Regions from separate parts of the Rhizobium sp. BK060 genome, predicted to be linked through region 2. Evidence: riboswitches for the same ligand, from Rfam matches in the RefSeq annotation. Region 2 holds a riboswitch; the other holds the start of a gene.
The links. Region 2 has a riboswitch for thiamine pyrophosphate ahead of thiB (thiamine ABC transporter substrate binding subunit). Riboswitches for the same ligand answer to the same signal wherever they lie in the genome.

Region 1: linked by a shared signal. The riboswitch ahead of thiC (phosphomethylpyrimidine synthase ThiC) and the one ahead of thiB (thiamine ABC transporter substrate binding subunit) in region 2 are both predicted to bind thiamine pyrophosphate.

What each region holds. Positions count from the first base shown of each region.
Region 1 is NZ_JACHYW010000008.1:204,383-211,746, forward strand. It holds gene FHT71_RS11580 (ABC transporter permease) at 1-191, shown strand, start outside; gene FHT71_RS11585 (ABC transporter permease) at 194-1,153, shown strand; gene FHT71_RS11590 (ABC transporter ATP-binding protein) at 1,153-2,160, shown strand; gene FHT71_RS11595 (oligopeptide/dipeptide ABC transporter ATP-binding protein) at 2,160-3,152, shown strand; gene FHT71_RS11600 (four-carbon acid sugar kinase family protein) at 3,149-4,210, shown strand; gene FHT71_RS11605 (FadR/GntR family transcriptional regulator) at 4,236-5,000, shown strand; TPP riboswitch at 5,049-5,160, shown strand; gene thiC (phosphomethylpyrimidine synthase ThiC) at 5,253-7,079, shown strand; gene thiO (glycine oxidase ThiO) at 7,081-7,364, shown strand, end outside.
Region 2 is NZ_JACHYW010000009.1:210,090-217,453, forward strand. It holds gene FHT71_RS12665 (thiamine diphosphokinase) at 1-72, opposite strand, end outside; gene FHT71_RS12670 (MarR family transcriptional regulator) at 121-651, opposite strand; gene FHT71_RS12675 (MDR family MFS transporter) at 771-2,303, shown strand; TPP riboswitch at 2,364-2,475, shown strand; gene thiB (thiamine ABC transporter substrate binding subunit) at 2,520-3,542, shown strand; gene thiP (thiamine/thiamine pyrophosphate ABC transporter permease ThiP) at 3,542-5,176, shown strand; gene FHT71_RS12690 (ATP-binding cassette domain-containing protein) at 5,169-5,885, shown strand; gene FHT71_RS12695 (M48 family metalloprotease) at 6,133-7,364, shown strand, end outside.

The DNA.
Region 1 (7,364 bases), on a different contig from region 2:
TCGTAGAGCTCGTCTTCGGTCTGCCCGGCCTCGGTCGCCTGACCGTGCAGGCGCTGACCAATTCGGACTACCCCGTCATTCTGGCGATCACGCTCATCGGATCTTTCCTGGTGATGATATCGAACCTTCTCGTCGACGTTCTCTATCCGCTGCTTGATCCGCGTGCCAACGATGCAAGAAGGAGCCGCTGACCATGTCCGCCGTCCCTCTCTCTCCCGCCGCAACCCAGGAAGAAGCACCTGTCAGCCTCTGGCGTGACGCCTGGTATCGCCTGAAGCGCAATAAGCTCGCCGTCTTCGGCCTGGCCGTCGTCGCGATCCTCGCCTTTACCGCGATCTTCGGCCCCTACCTCACGCCCTACGACTATCTGAGCCAGGATCTCCAGTCCCGAAATGCCGTTCCGTCGCTGCAGCATCTCTTCGGCACCGACGATCTCGGCCGCGATGTGTTCAGCCGCGTCGTCTTCGGCACCCGTACGGCCTTCCTGGTCGCGGTCATCGTCACCGTCATCGCGGTTCTCGTCGGCACGATCCTCGGCGCCATCGCTGGCTTCTTCGGCAATCCGTTCGACCGCGTCATCATGTGGCTCACCGACATGACCATGTCCGTGCCGAACCTGCTCCTCGTCGTCGTCATCAATGCATCATTGAAATCGCCGATCACAAAGTGGATGGAGGCGCAGTATCTGGTGACGCTCAATCCCTTCTATCGCCAGACCATCTGGGTCGATTTCATGCTGGTCTTCGGCTCGATGGCGCTGATCTCCTGGCCGCCCTATGCGCGCCTCGTTCGCGCCCAGGTACTGTCGATCCGCAGCCGGCCTTATATCACCGCAGCCCAGGCGCTCGGCCTTTCGAACTGGATCATCATGAAGCGCTATGTCGTTCCGAATGCGCTCGGTCCGTTGATCGTTTCCGTCAGCGCCGGTCTCGGCACCGCTATGGTCCTGGAAAGCGCCTTCAGCTTCCTCGGCGTAGGCGTCAATCCACCGACCCCAAGCTGGGGCAACATGATCTCCGACGGCTTGCGTGTCTGGCAGCATTATCCGCATCTTCTGGCCGCACCGGCAGCCGTTCTCGGCCTTGCCTCTGTCGCCTTCAGCTTCCTCGGCGATGGCCTCAACGACGCACTCAATCCGCGGGGAGCTAAGTGATGAGCACCACCCGATCCAATGAAAAACTGCTGGATGTCCGCGGCCTGACGGTCGAGATCGATGGAAGAAATGGCCCGGCGGTCGTGGTCGATGGCATCGACCTTCACGTCAACAGAGGCGAAACCCTCGGCGTCGTCGGCGAATCCGGCTGCGGCAAGAGCCTGACCATGCTGAGCCTGATGCGGCTGCTGCCGAACAAGATCAAGGTGACCAAGGGTTCTGCGAGCTTCGACGGCAATGACTTGCAGAAGATGTCAAACAAGGAACTGCGCAAGGTGCGCGGCGGCGATATCGGCTTCGTCTTCCAGGATCCGATGACCTCGCTCAACCCGGTCATGCGCATCGGCGACCAGATCTGCGAGCCGTTGATCTATCACCGCGGAATGAGGAAGGCAGAGGCTCGCGTCCGCGCCGTCGAACTGCTGCGCCTCGTCGGCATTCCCGGCCCCGAAGAGCGGCTGCAGGCCTATCCGCACGAACTCTCCGGCGGCATGCGCCAGCGCGTGATGATCGCCATCGGCCTTGCCTGCAATCCGAAACTGCTGATTGCCGACGAACCGACGACCGCGCTCGACGTCACCATCCAGGCGCAGATCGTCGATCTGGTGAAGGACCTGCGCGCCAAACTCGGCATGTCGGTCGTCTGGATCACCCACGATCTGGCTTTGATTGCCGGCCTCGTCGATCGCGTTGCCGTGCTTTATGCCGGAACAGTGGTGGAAGACGCGCCGGTCGATGAACTCTACGCCCGACCGAGCCACCCCTACACGCGTGGTCTGCTAGCCTCGATTCCGAAGCTGTCGGATGCGCCGGCAAGCCGGCTCTCCTCGATCGGCGGCACGCCGCCGGAGCCGGGTCGTCGCCCGAAGGGCTGTCCGTTTGCGCCGCGCTGTCCGCTGGCGGAAGCGATTTGCCACGAGCGCGTACCGAAGCTCGAGCCGCTGGCGGGCGCCGGCAATCACCGGGCCGCCTGCTTCGTCGTCCAGAAAATGCAGGAGGCCGCGTGATGGGTGCCCAACCGCTGCTCAAGGTCGAAAACCTCGTCAAGCATTTCCACGTCAAGCTCGGCGCCTTCGGCGAGCGTGCTGCGACCGTCTATGCGCTCGACAACGTCAATCTCGACATCATGGAAGGCGAGACGCTGAGCCTCGTCGGCGAATCCGGCTGCGGCAAGTCGACGACCGGCTTTACCATCCTCAACCTTTACAAGGCGACCAGCGGCAAGGTCGTCTACAAGGGGCAGGATCTGGCGACGCTGGATGAGAAACAGATGCGGCCGTTCCGCCGCGACCTGCAGATTGTCTTTCAGGATCCCTATTCCACGCTCAACCCGCGTATGACGATCGGTGAGGCGATCGGTGAACCGATCCTCTTCCACAAGCTCTGCACCAAGGCGGAGCTGAAGGACAGGGTCGCCTCACTCCTGACCGACGTCGGCCTGCCCACGCGTTTCGCCCAGCGCTATCCGCACGAGCTTTCCGGCGGCCAGCGCCAGCGTGTCGTCATTGCCCGCGCGCTCGCCTGCCGGCCGAAGTTCATCGTCTGCGACGAGGCAATCTCGGCGCTCGACGTCTCGATCCAAGCGCAGATCATCAACCTGCTGCTCGATCTGCAAGAGAAGTATGGCCTGACCTACCTGTTCATCGCCCATGACCTGGCCGTCGTGCGCCATATCAGTACCCGTGTCGGCGTCATGTATCTCGGCCGCCTGGCGGAGCTCGCGACGCGCGAGGAGCTGTTCGAAAACCCGCTGCACCCCTACACCAAGGCTCTGCTCTCCGCCGTTCCCGAAACCGATCCGGAACTGGAACGCACGCGCAAGCGCCAGATCCTGCAAGGCGACGTGCCGAGCCCGCTCAATCCGCCGAGCGGCTGTCGCTTCCATTCGCGGTGCCCAATCGCCATGGACGTGTGCAGCAAGGTTGTGCCGGAATGGAAGGAAGCCAAGCCTGGCCATCTTGTCGCCTGCCACGCTGTCAACGCAGGACAGACCGCATGATGCTAAAGGTCGCGATCATCGCTGACGATTTGACCGGCGCGCTCGACACGGGAACCCCCTTCTTCGACGCCGGACTTTCCGTCGCTGTCGCGATCGACGTCGGGGCCATATCGGAAACGCTTGCGACCGATTGCGAGGTCGTGGTGGTCAACACGGCTTCAAGAGCTCTCCCGGAGGAGGAAGCGGCAAGGAAGGTCAGCGCTGCGGCGAAGGCCCTTCTTGCCGCCTCACCTCAAATCGTTCTGAAAAAGATCGACTCCCGGCTTAAGGGGAATGTTGCGGCAGAAAGCGAAGCTTTGACTGCCGTCTTCGGTCACGAGGCAATCGTGGTGGCACCAGCCATTCCCGATCAAGAGCGTTTGACCCGCAACGGTCACGTCGTCGGTCGTGGTGTCGACAAGCCGCTACCGATTGTCGAACTTTTCGAGGCAAATAACGGCCAAGTGATCGTCCGCGATGCTGAAACGCACAGCGATCTCGACCGGGTGGTTGGCGCTTACGACTGGAAGACGACCCTTGCCGTCGGCGCCCGCGGTATCGGAGCTGCACTTGCCCGCAAGATCGGCCAACCGAACAGGGCAAGCAAACCTTTTGCCGCATCGAGCCGGACTGTCTTCGCTTTCGGCTCCCGCGATCCGATCACGACAGAGCAGATGACCAAGTTGCAAGTTTCCGGCGCTTTGACGTCAACCATCGATGCGCCCATGGGAGCGTTGACGTACGAGGAACGATTTGGCCTACCAATACTTTTGCGGTGCACGGGCGAAATCACCGGCGAAGCTGCAGCAGTTGCCGACCGCTTCGCGAAAGGCGTAAAATCGGTCATAGAGATGATGCGCCCGGAAATGCTGGTGGTCGGCGGCGGCGATACGGCGTTGGCAGTGTTTCACGCACTCGGAATTCGAGTCCTGAGGCCACAGGGCGAAATCGAGGCGGGTATTCCCTGGTTTGACGTCGTAACGTCAGATGGCCTGCGTTTCCGATGCGCGGTTAAGTCCGGGGGCTTCGGTAGTTCTGATAGTTTGGTAAGACTGATTGCACAGAATCAGGCGGCATAAGACAATGCCGGCGGGGAGAATGAAAGTGGACGAAGCAAACGGTGTATCGGCGAATGCGCAAGCGGCGCCTGCGGCTAAGCCGGAGCGCGGCAAGGCCGTCAAGCTGGTCGATCGGGTCTTCGACCAATTGCAGGAGCGTATTCGCTCGGGAAACTATCCGCCAGATTCACGCCTGCCTGGTGAGCACGAGCTTGCATCGATGCTTGGTGTCTCGCGCCCCATCGTGCGCGACGCGTTGGCACGGTTGCGCGATCAGGGGATCGTCTATGCCAGGCAAGGAGCCGGTACCTTTGTCAGCGCCCACGGCTCACCAACGGCGCAGCTTTCCTATTCGCCGGTCAAGACGATCGCCGACATCCAGCGCTGCTATGAGTTTCGCCTGACGATCGAGCCCGCGGCCGCCTACTTTGCCGCCAAGCGCCGTGACGAGGCGGCGATTCAGAAGATTGCCGCAGCGCTAGCCGATCTGCGTGAGGCAACCAGCCACCAGCTTCATCGCACCGACGCCGACTTCACGTTCCATCGTGCGGTCACGGAAGCTGCCAACAATCACTACTACACGGCCTCGATCGATGCCCTGAAGGCGCATATCGCGGTCGGCATGCACCTTCACGGCCTATCGCTCCTTGGTCCGCGTCAAGGCCTTGAGCAAGTCTATGAGGAGCACAACAAGATTTACCTCGCTATCGTCGAAGGCCGCGCGGAAGATGCGCGGGCGCTGATGAAGGCGCATCTCGAGGGGTCGCAGAGCCGCCTCTTCGAAGGCCGTGCGCTGGACCTTTCGATGTAGGCTGCGGCAGTCGGCTTGACAGCTCGGCTGCTCTGGCTCTAACCTTTTCACATTCACCAGGGGGGTCCCGGCAGGGGGCTGAGATACTGCTATCGTGCGCAGTGACCCGTTGAACCTGATCCAGTTCATACTGGCGTAGGGACGGTGCAAGCGCTCGAAGGCATTGGATTCTCGCGTGGAATCCGTGTCGGCGTCTTTTCATCATTCCGGCTGAGGACTGGGTCTCCAAACCTAAAACTTGGAGCCTCAACCATGAATATTGCCGCAAAGAACATCACCCCGGCCGTTACGACAGGCCCATTGCCGGCCTCTCGGAAAATCTACATTCCGGGGGAAATTCACGCCGACATCCGCGTGCCGATGCGCGAAATCACCGTCCACCCGACATCAGGGGAACCGCCGGTCACGGTCTATGATTCCTCAGGCATCTATACGGTCGAAGGTGCTGACATCAGCATCGAGCAAGGGCTTCCGGAACCGCGTCGCAATTGGGTCCTCGCTCGCGGCGATGTCGAAGCCTATCAGGGCCGCCAGGTGCGCCCTGAGGATAACGGCTTTGCCAGTGGCGAACGGCTGACGCCGGAATTTCCTGCCAAGCGCCAGCCGCTCCGCGCAAAGGACGGCAAGGCCGTCACCCAGCTCGCCTATGCCCGCGCCGGCATCATCACGCCCGAGATGGAGTTCATCGCGATCCGCGAAAATCTCGGCCGCAAGGCACAGGCGGAAGCCATCACGCGCGATGGCGAGAGCTTCGGCGCTCGGATTCCGGATTACGTCACCCCGGAATTCGTCCGGCAGGAAGTGGCTGCCGGTCGTGCGATCATTCCCGCCAACATCAATCACCCCGAATCCGAACCGATGATCATCGGCCGGAACTTTCTGGTGAAGATCAACGCCAATATCGGCAACTCCGCCGTCACCTCTTCCATGGCCGAAGAGGTCGAGAAGATGGTCTGGGCGGCACGCTGGGGCGCCGATACCGTCATGGATCTTTCCACCGGCCGCAACATCCACAACATTCGCGAATGGATCATTCGCAACTCTCCACTGCCGATCGGCACCGTTCCCCTCTATCAGGCACTGGAGAAGGTCGAGGGCATTGCCGAGAACCTGACCTGGGAAGTCTATCGAGACACCCTCATCGAACAGGCGGAGCAGGGCGTCGACTACTTCACGATCCATGCCGGGGTGCGGCTTCACTACATCCCGCTGACCGTCAACCGCGTCACCGGCATCGTCTCGCGTGGCGGCTCGATCATGGCCAAGTGGTGTCTTCATCACCACCGCGAGAGCTTCCTCTATGAGCACTTCGAGGAAATCTGCGACATCTGCCGCGCCTATGACGTCTCGTTCTCGCTCGGCGACGGCCTGCGTCCGGGTTCAATTGCCGATGCCAACGACGCCGCGCAATTCGCCGAACTGGAAACCCTCGGCGAACTGACGAAGATCGCCTGGGCTAAGGACTGCCAGGTGATGATCGAAGGCCCCGGCCACGTGCCGATGCACAAGATCAAGGAAAACATGGATAAGCAGCTCGCCGTTTGCGGCGAAGCACCGTTTTATACGCTGGGGCCGCTGACCACCGACATCGCACCGGGCTACGATCACATCACCTCCGGCATCGGTGCTGCTATGATCGGCTGGTTCGGGACGGCGATGCTCTGCTACGTCACCCCGAAGGAGCACCTGGGTCTCCCCGACCGCAACGACGTCAAAACCGGTGTCATCACCTACAAGATCGCCGCTCATGCCGCCGATCTCGCCAAGGGACACCCGGCAGCTCAATTGCGCGACGACGCACTGTCGCGCGCCCGCTTCGAATTCCGCTGGGAGGATCAGTTCAACCTGTCGCTGGATCCCGAGACAGCCCGCAGCTTCCACGACGAGACACTGCCGAAGGAAGCGCACAAGGTGGCGCACTTCTGCTCCATGTGCGGCCCGAAGTTCTGCTCGATGCGGATCTCGCACGACATCCGCGCCGAGGCGCAGAAGGAAGGGCTCGACGCCATGGCGGCGAAATACCGCGAGGGCGGCGATCTCTATATGCCGATCGACGCCACCCAAGGGTCGCGTGACTGAGATGCATGTCCTAGTCAAAGGGGCCGGCGTTGCCGGCCTCGCGGTCGCGCACGAACTCAGTCTTCGTGGTGTCGACGTCACCGTTGCGGATCCAAGCTCTAGCCAAGCAGCCTCCTGGCTCGCGGGCGGCATGCTCGCGCCCTGGTGTGAGCGTGAAAGCGGGGACGAAGCCGTCTTGCTGCGCGGCCGCGATGCCATCGACCGGTGGGACACGATGCTGTCGGGCGAGGTACACCGAAACGGAACGCTGGTCGTTGCTCCCGCGCGCGACCAAAGCGAACTCGA
Region 2 (7,364 bases):
GATGGCGTGACGCAAGCGATCGGTTATCTGCAACTCGCCGCCAAGCAGAATGGTAAAGGTGGATTGGCTCATGCGCATTGCCCATAGCGCAAAGCAGGGGGGAAGGGAAAGGGCCGCTGCTCAGGCTTCGTCAGGGACATCCTTGATGCGCGCCTGAAAGATGTCCTCGTAGCCGGAAATGAACTTTTCGAACAGTTCTCCGAATGCCTCGATCTCTTCCGGTTTCCAGTCTTTGACCACCTCGGAAACGAATGCGAGCTTCTGCGCGCGTATCTCCGACAACAGCCGCTGTCCGAGTGGCGTCATCACGACGATGATCCGCCGCGCATCGGTCTGGGATGCCTTTCGCCGCAGAATATTACGTCCGACCATATCCGCGACGACGCGGCTTGCGCGCGACGGATCGATCCGCATCATCTCGGCGATCGTCCCGACTGTTACTTCACCGGCCTCTTGCGCGCGCCGCACGGCATCCAGTACGTCAAGGTGCGACAGCTCAAGGCCGGGCGCCACACTCTGGATGGCGAGCCGTCCGATCAGTCGGCGCCCGGTCATCAGGCGCATGCGGGTCATGCTTTGGCCAATACGCAGAATACCTGGGTCGTCGGTCGCAGCGTCTGGGTCGATCAGGTTCGTCAAGCTCTCTTTCATTCCGGAAATATAGCATGCCCCATCTCAATTGAGAATATGCCAAAGTCAATAACATGACATTGACAATTATATGCTAATAGCACATAACGTAGTCAACGTATCACCTGGAACGACGCTTCATGGACACTCAAATTGCCGCGGCGCCGCTTGTGACGGATCATCGTCGGCGGTTCATCCTCTTCCTTTTTCTAATGGCAGCCATGTTCATGGCGACACTCGACAACCAGATCGTCGCAACGGCTCTGCCGACAATCGTCGGTGAGTTCGGCCACCTCGAGCGGTTCAGCTGGGTCGGCTCGGCCTATCTGCTCGCCGTGAGCGCGGTGATGCCGCTTTACGGCAAGCTCGGCGATCTCTTCGGCCGCAAGTATGTGATGATGGCCGCGCTCATGATTTTCACCATCGGCTCCGCCGTCTGCGGACTGGCCATATCCATGAACACGCTGATTGCAGCCCGCGTGTTGCAGGGGCTTGGCGGAGGCGGCATCATGGTATCGATCTTCGCCGTTAACGCCGACCTGTTCGAGCCTCGCGAACGTGCGCGGTACCAAAGCTATTCCAGCCTTGTGCTGATGGCATCCGGTGCGATCGGGCCTGTCCTCGGTGGTGCGATGAGCGATCTCTTCGGCTGGCGGTCGATCTTCCTCGTCAACGTTCCGATTGGCTTCGTCGTGCTTGTCGGTCTGGTGCTCATGCTGCCTTACCGGAAGCCGAACCGCCGTCCGAAGATCGACTATGCCGGAGCCTTGCTGCTCGCCTGGACGACGGCGAGCTTCGTGCTGGCTGCCGATGGCGCTCAGCTCTTCGGTTCGCTGGTGGCCCCGCAGAACCTTGTCATCATGGCACTCGGCGTTGCTGCAGTCATCGGATGGATTCGCGTCGAGCGCCGCGCCGCCGAGCCAATTGTTCCGCTGTCGCTGTTCCGCAATTCCACGTTCAGCCTGTTGCTTGTTATGTCGATCATGAGCGGCGCGATCGGCATCGGCATGGTCAATTATTTCGCGCTGTTCCTGCAGACGACGACTGGTCTTTCACCCTCGGCGGCCGGCGCGTTCTTCATTCTTTTGACCGGCGGCATCGTTTGCGGGTCGCTTTCTGCGGGCCGTATCATCTCCATCACCGGGCGCTACAAGCCGTTTGCCGTAGCAAGCCTGACCTGCAGTGCCATCGCATTCGTGCTGCTCACTCAGGTTCATGCGGGAACGCCGGTCCTGCTGATCGGAGCAGTGATGGCCCTCCACGGCTTCGGCGTCGGCCTTGCGCAACAGGTGCCGGTCATCGGCGTTCAGAATGCGGCTCCAGCGCGCGACGTCGGCGCCGCAACGGGATCGGTGACGCTGTCGCGCATGGGCGGCGCATCGATTGCTATCTCGATTTACGGCGCGATCGTTGGCTCACAGCTCGGCAAGACGGGACTGTCCATTCCCGGCGTAACTGACATCGAGCAGCTGACGCCGAAAATGCTGGTGGCTTTGCCGGAGTCGACACGTCAGGCGGTGGCCGACGCCTATGCCAATGCGTTCACACCGCTTTTCATGGCGTCCTGCGCGATCGCGCTCATTGGCCTTTGCGCCGCCTTGATGCTGAAACCGACGCAGCTGCCGCGCGCGGCCGAGGTGCGGCCGGCAGCCAGCACCGAAGCAGCGGAATAAATGCCAGTGGCGGGCTAAGGCCGCCACTTGCAAGACACCAAGCGTGGCGATACATCTGCAAACGCTCTAACGGGGTGCCCGTGCCCATTCGGTGCGCGGCTGAGAGGCTGAAAGCCAACCCGCGGAACCTGATCCGGCTAACACCGGCGGAGGGATTAGACGCGTGACATCTGGCACCGCCCTTTTCCCCTTCAAGCAAACCAGAGGAGAGGTGCCATGTTCAAATTCACAAGCTGTTTGCTGTTTGCCACGGCCTTTGTCGCGACTGTCGGCCTTGCCGGCCCAGGCGCGCGGGCGGCAGACAAGACGCTCACCGTATACACCTATGAGAGCTTCACATCGGAATGGGGTCCGGGGCCGAAGGTCAAGGAAGCATTCGAGAAGACCTGCGGCTGCAGCGTCAATTTCGTCAGTGTGGCTGATGGCGTGGCGCTGTTGTCGCGCCTCAAGCTCGAAGGCACTGGTACGAAGGCAGATGTCGTGCTCGGCCTGGACACGAACCTGACCACGGAAGCGAAGGCAACCGGCCTGTTCGATGCGAGTGGTGTCGACGTCAGTGCACTCAAAGTGCCCGGGGACTACAAGGACGATGTATTCGTGCCCTATGATTATGGCCACTTCGCCGTCATCTACGACACCCGGACGATCAAAAATCCGCCGCAGAGCATGAAGGATCTGGTCGAAGGAGACCCTTCGCAAAAGATCGTCATTGAGGACCCGCGCACCTCGACACCCGGGCTCGGTCTCTTGCTGTGGGTAAAGTCCGTCTACGGCGATAAGGCGCCTGAGGCTTGGGCAAAACTCAAAAAGCGGGTGTTGACGGTAACGCCCGGCTGGTCCGAGGCTTATGGACTTTTCACCAAGGGTGAGGCGCCGATGGTGTTCTCCTACACGACCTCGCCTGCCTACCACATGGTTGCGGAAAATACGGACCGCTATCAGGCGGCTGCATTCTCAGAGGGCCACTACATACAGATCGAAGTGGCGGGCCTGCTTAAGAATGCGCCGGACAAAGAGCTTGCGCGCGATTTCCTGAAATTCATGGTGACGCCGGGCTTCCAGGATACCATTCCGACCAACAACTGGATGATGCCGGTTTCGGCGACGTCGCAACCGCTGCCCGATGCGTTCGGCAAGCTCGTGAATCCGTCAAAGACCTTTCTGATGAGCTCGGAGGAAGTCGCGGAGAACCGCAAAGCCTGGATCGATGAGTGGCTGGCTGCCATGAGCATGAATTGATGCTTTTGACCAAGGCGGAGATGCGGCGGGTGATGTTGGGCGGGGCGCTAAGCCTTGCCGGCATTGCCGTTTTCGTCGGCCTTGCGGTCTTCGCCTTGCTTCTCTCGAGCGGTGCTTCGTCCATTCTGGCGGCGGTGCTTGAACCGTACATCCTGCGGGTCCTGCGTTTCACCTTGCTGCAGGCCTTGCTCTCGACGCTGCTATCGATCGCTTTTGCGATTCCCGTCGCTCAGGCCTTGGCGCGCCAGCAGCATTTCCCCGGACGCATGTGGATCATTCGGCTGATGGCTGTGCCGATGGGCCTGCCTGTTCTGATCGGGGCGCTCGGGTTGGTCGGTATCTGGGGGCGGCAGGGCCTTATGAACGCGCTGCTGCTCAAGCTCGGCATGGCGGAACCGATCAGCATCTACGGGCTTTCCGGGATCCTGTTGGCGCATATCTTCTTTAACATGCCGCTGGCTTGCCGCTTGATGCTGGCGGCATTAGAGCGCGTGCCAGCGGAATACTGGTTGATGGCGAGTGGTCTCGGCATGCGGCCTGGCTCGATTTTCCGCTTCATTGAATGGCCGGTTCTGCGTTCGGTCATTCCCGGTATCGCCGGTCTGATCTTCATGCTGTGCGCCACGAGTTTCACGCTGGTGCTGACGCTGGGTGGTGGGCCAGCCGCGACGACCGTCGAGGTTGCCATCTATCAATCGCTGCGTTTTGATTTCGACCCTGGCCGGGCCGTCGTTCTTTCCCTACTGCAAATTGTCCTTACATCGGTGATCCTTGGGGCGCTGTCGTTTCTTCCTGCGCCTGGGGATGAGGGGATGACGGCCGGCAAGGCTCTCAGGCGGCCGGATGGCGGGTTGCCGGGTGCACGGCTTGCGGATGGCGGCGTCCTACTGCTCGCCGCCCTGTTCCTCGGTCTACCTTTGATGTCGGTGCTTCTGGCTGGCCTTCGGTCTGATCTCATGAAGCTCCTGCGCGAACGCATCTTCTGGCAGTCGGCTGCAACCAGCCTTGCCATTTCGATCTCTGCGGCCATCCTCGCCTTGCTGATCTCGATGACGTTGGTGAGTGCGCGCCGGGCGGCGCTTCTCCGGCGCTCCGGGGCTACGGGCGCAGGAGCGTTCTTTGCCGCCATGGGTGGCGCGTCGTCATTGGTGTTGCTCGTGCCGCCGATCGTCCTTGCGACGGGCTGGTTCCTTGCGCTGAGAGGTTTCGGCGACGTGAGCGCCGTCGCTCCGCTGCTGATTGTCGCCATCAACGCCTTGATGTCTTTGCCCTTTGTGATGCGTGTCCTCGAGCCGGCGTTCATCGTTCATAAGCGCCGCACACAAAAACTTGCGGCGAGCCTCGGTATCATGGGTTGGGTGCAACTACGTCTGATCGATATGCCAGCCCTGTTCAAGCCGGTGCTCACGGCATTTTCGTTTGCAATGGCGCTGTCGCTCGGCGATCTCGGCGCCGTCGCGCTGTTCGGCTCGGACAGTTTCGTCACGTTGCCTTGGCTCGTCTATAGCCGCATGGGTAGCTATCGGACGAACGATGCGGATGGGCTGGCATTGATCCTTGGCATCGTCTGCCTGCTGCTCACGATCGCCGGCACTATGGGCCCCGCGCGCCGGGAGGTGGCTGTCCATGGGTGATCCTCAGTTCGCGATCGAAGTGCACGATGTCGGCCTCCAACTTGGCACGCAAGACTTTCACTTCGATTGCCGTCTTCCCGCCGGCGCCGTGATTGCCGTGACGGGTGCGTCCGGAGCCGGCAAGTCGACCTTCCTGAATTTGCTCGCCGGCTTCGACACGGCTGCCCAAGGGCGCGTTCTGATCGCGGGAAAAGATGTGACCGACGAGTACCCTGCGCGACGACCCGTCTCCCTCATCTTTCAGGACAACAATCTGTTTGCGCATCTCGATATTTTCACCAACATTGGCCTGGGTATTGAGCCAGCGATGAAACTCTCGACTGCCGATCGCCGATCGATCACGTCTTCGCTTGAAAAGGTGGGGCTCGCCGGTTTCGAGCGGAGAATGCCGGGGACGCTATCCGGCGGGGAGCGACAACGGGTGGCCTTCGCGCGCGCGCTTGTTCGCAATCGTCCGGTGCTCCTACTTGACGAGCCATTCGCGGCACTTGACCCCGGCTTGCGAATTGGAATGGCAGCGCTGCTGCTCGATATGCATCGCGAGACCGGCAATACCGTCGTCGTCGTTTCTCATGATCCGGATGAAGTCAAACGCATCGCAGATTTCGGCCTTTTTATCGAGGACGGCAGGATCGTCGTGGCGGCTCCGATTGATGAGTTTCTGGGCCACGAGGATCACGCTGGATTGACGCAATTTCTCCATAGTTGACGAATCTGGCGGTCGCAACGGCACTTTCGCCATAATTTGAGGCGACCGAGGAAACTCCAAAGCACGTTAGGCTTGCTAAAATACAACGGCGCCACATTTAGTCAGAGTCTCGCTATGCAACCGATGCGGAAATCAGTTACAGCAAAGACTTGTGTCCCCGATTGTGCAGTGCAAGAGCGGGGACGGACGCCTGTTGAATCACCATGAGACCGACCGGGTCGCGGAAGCGGACCGGCCGACAAGCAAGATGACTTGGAGAGCCAGACTGGACAGCATGACGACGTGGAAATTCCCCGCGCCTTCCAGTGATGTGCTCTCGTCTGCGTGCCGTCTGGCGCGACGAGTGTCGTTCGTGTGTGCAACGAGCGTGGCGCTGTACGGCTGCCAGTCCATCCTTGAACAATCCTACCAGCCGAGCGTTGCACCGTCCTCCAGTCCGCAGATCGTCGATGAAGTGCAGAAGAACGATCCGCGCGCTGCCATGGGCGCCCGTGAGCATCCACGTATCGTTGCGAGCTATGGCGGTGAGTACAACGATGCAAAGACCGAACGCCTAGTTGCCCGCATCGCGGGCGCACTGACGGCTGTTTCCGAGAATCCCAGCCAGTCCTATCGCATCACTATCCTGAACTCGCCGGCCATCAACGCCTTTGCACTGCCCGGCGGCTATCTCTATGTAACGCGCGGCTTGCTGGCGCTTGCCAACGACGCTTCCGAGGTCGCTGCGGTCCTCTCGCATGAGATGGGCCATGTCACAGCAAATCATGGCATCGAACGGCAGAAGCGCGAGGAAGCTGAGGTCATCGCCAGCCGCGTCGTGGCCGAGGTGCTGTCCAGCGATATTGCCGGAAAGCAGGCCCTGGCACGCGGCAAGCTCCGATTGGCTGCTTTTTCGCGGCAACAGGAACTGCAGGCGGACGTGATCGGCGTGCGCATGCTCGGTGAAGCGGGCTACGATCCTTATGCGGCTGCGCGGTTCTTGGATTCGATGGCCGCCTACAGCCGCTTCATGTCGGTCGATCCCGAGGCGGATCAGAGCCTCGACTTCCTGTCCAGCCACCCGAATTCGGCGCAGCGCATCGAACTTGCGCGCGACCATGCCCGTGCGTTTGGCCAGGAAGGCAAGGTTGGTGACACGGGCAGGGACTATTATCTCGATGGAATCGACGGCCTGCTTTACGGTGACAGCCCGGAGGAAGGCTATGTCCGCGGTCAGACCTTCCTGCATGGCGGGCTTGGTATCCGCTTCGACGTACCACCTGATTTCAAGATCGACAACAAGGTCGAGGCGGTCATGGCGACCGGCCCGGGTGATGTCGCGATCCGTTTCGATGGCGTCGCGGATAATCAGAGCCAGAGCCTGACCAACTATATCTCCAGCGGCTGGGTTACCGGCCTTGATCCGTCCACCATCCAGCAGGTCACGGTCAACGGGATGGAAGCCGCAACGGCGCGAGCGAGTGCAGATCGCTGGGACTT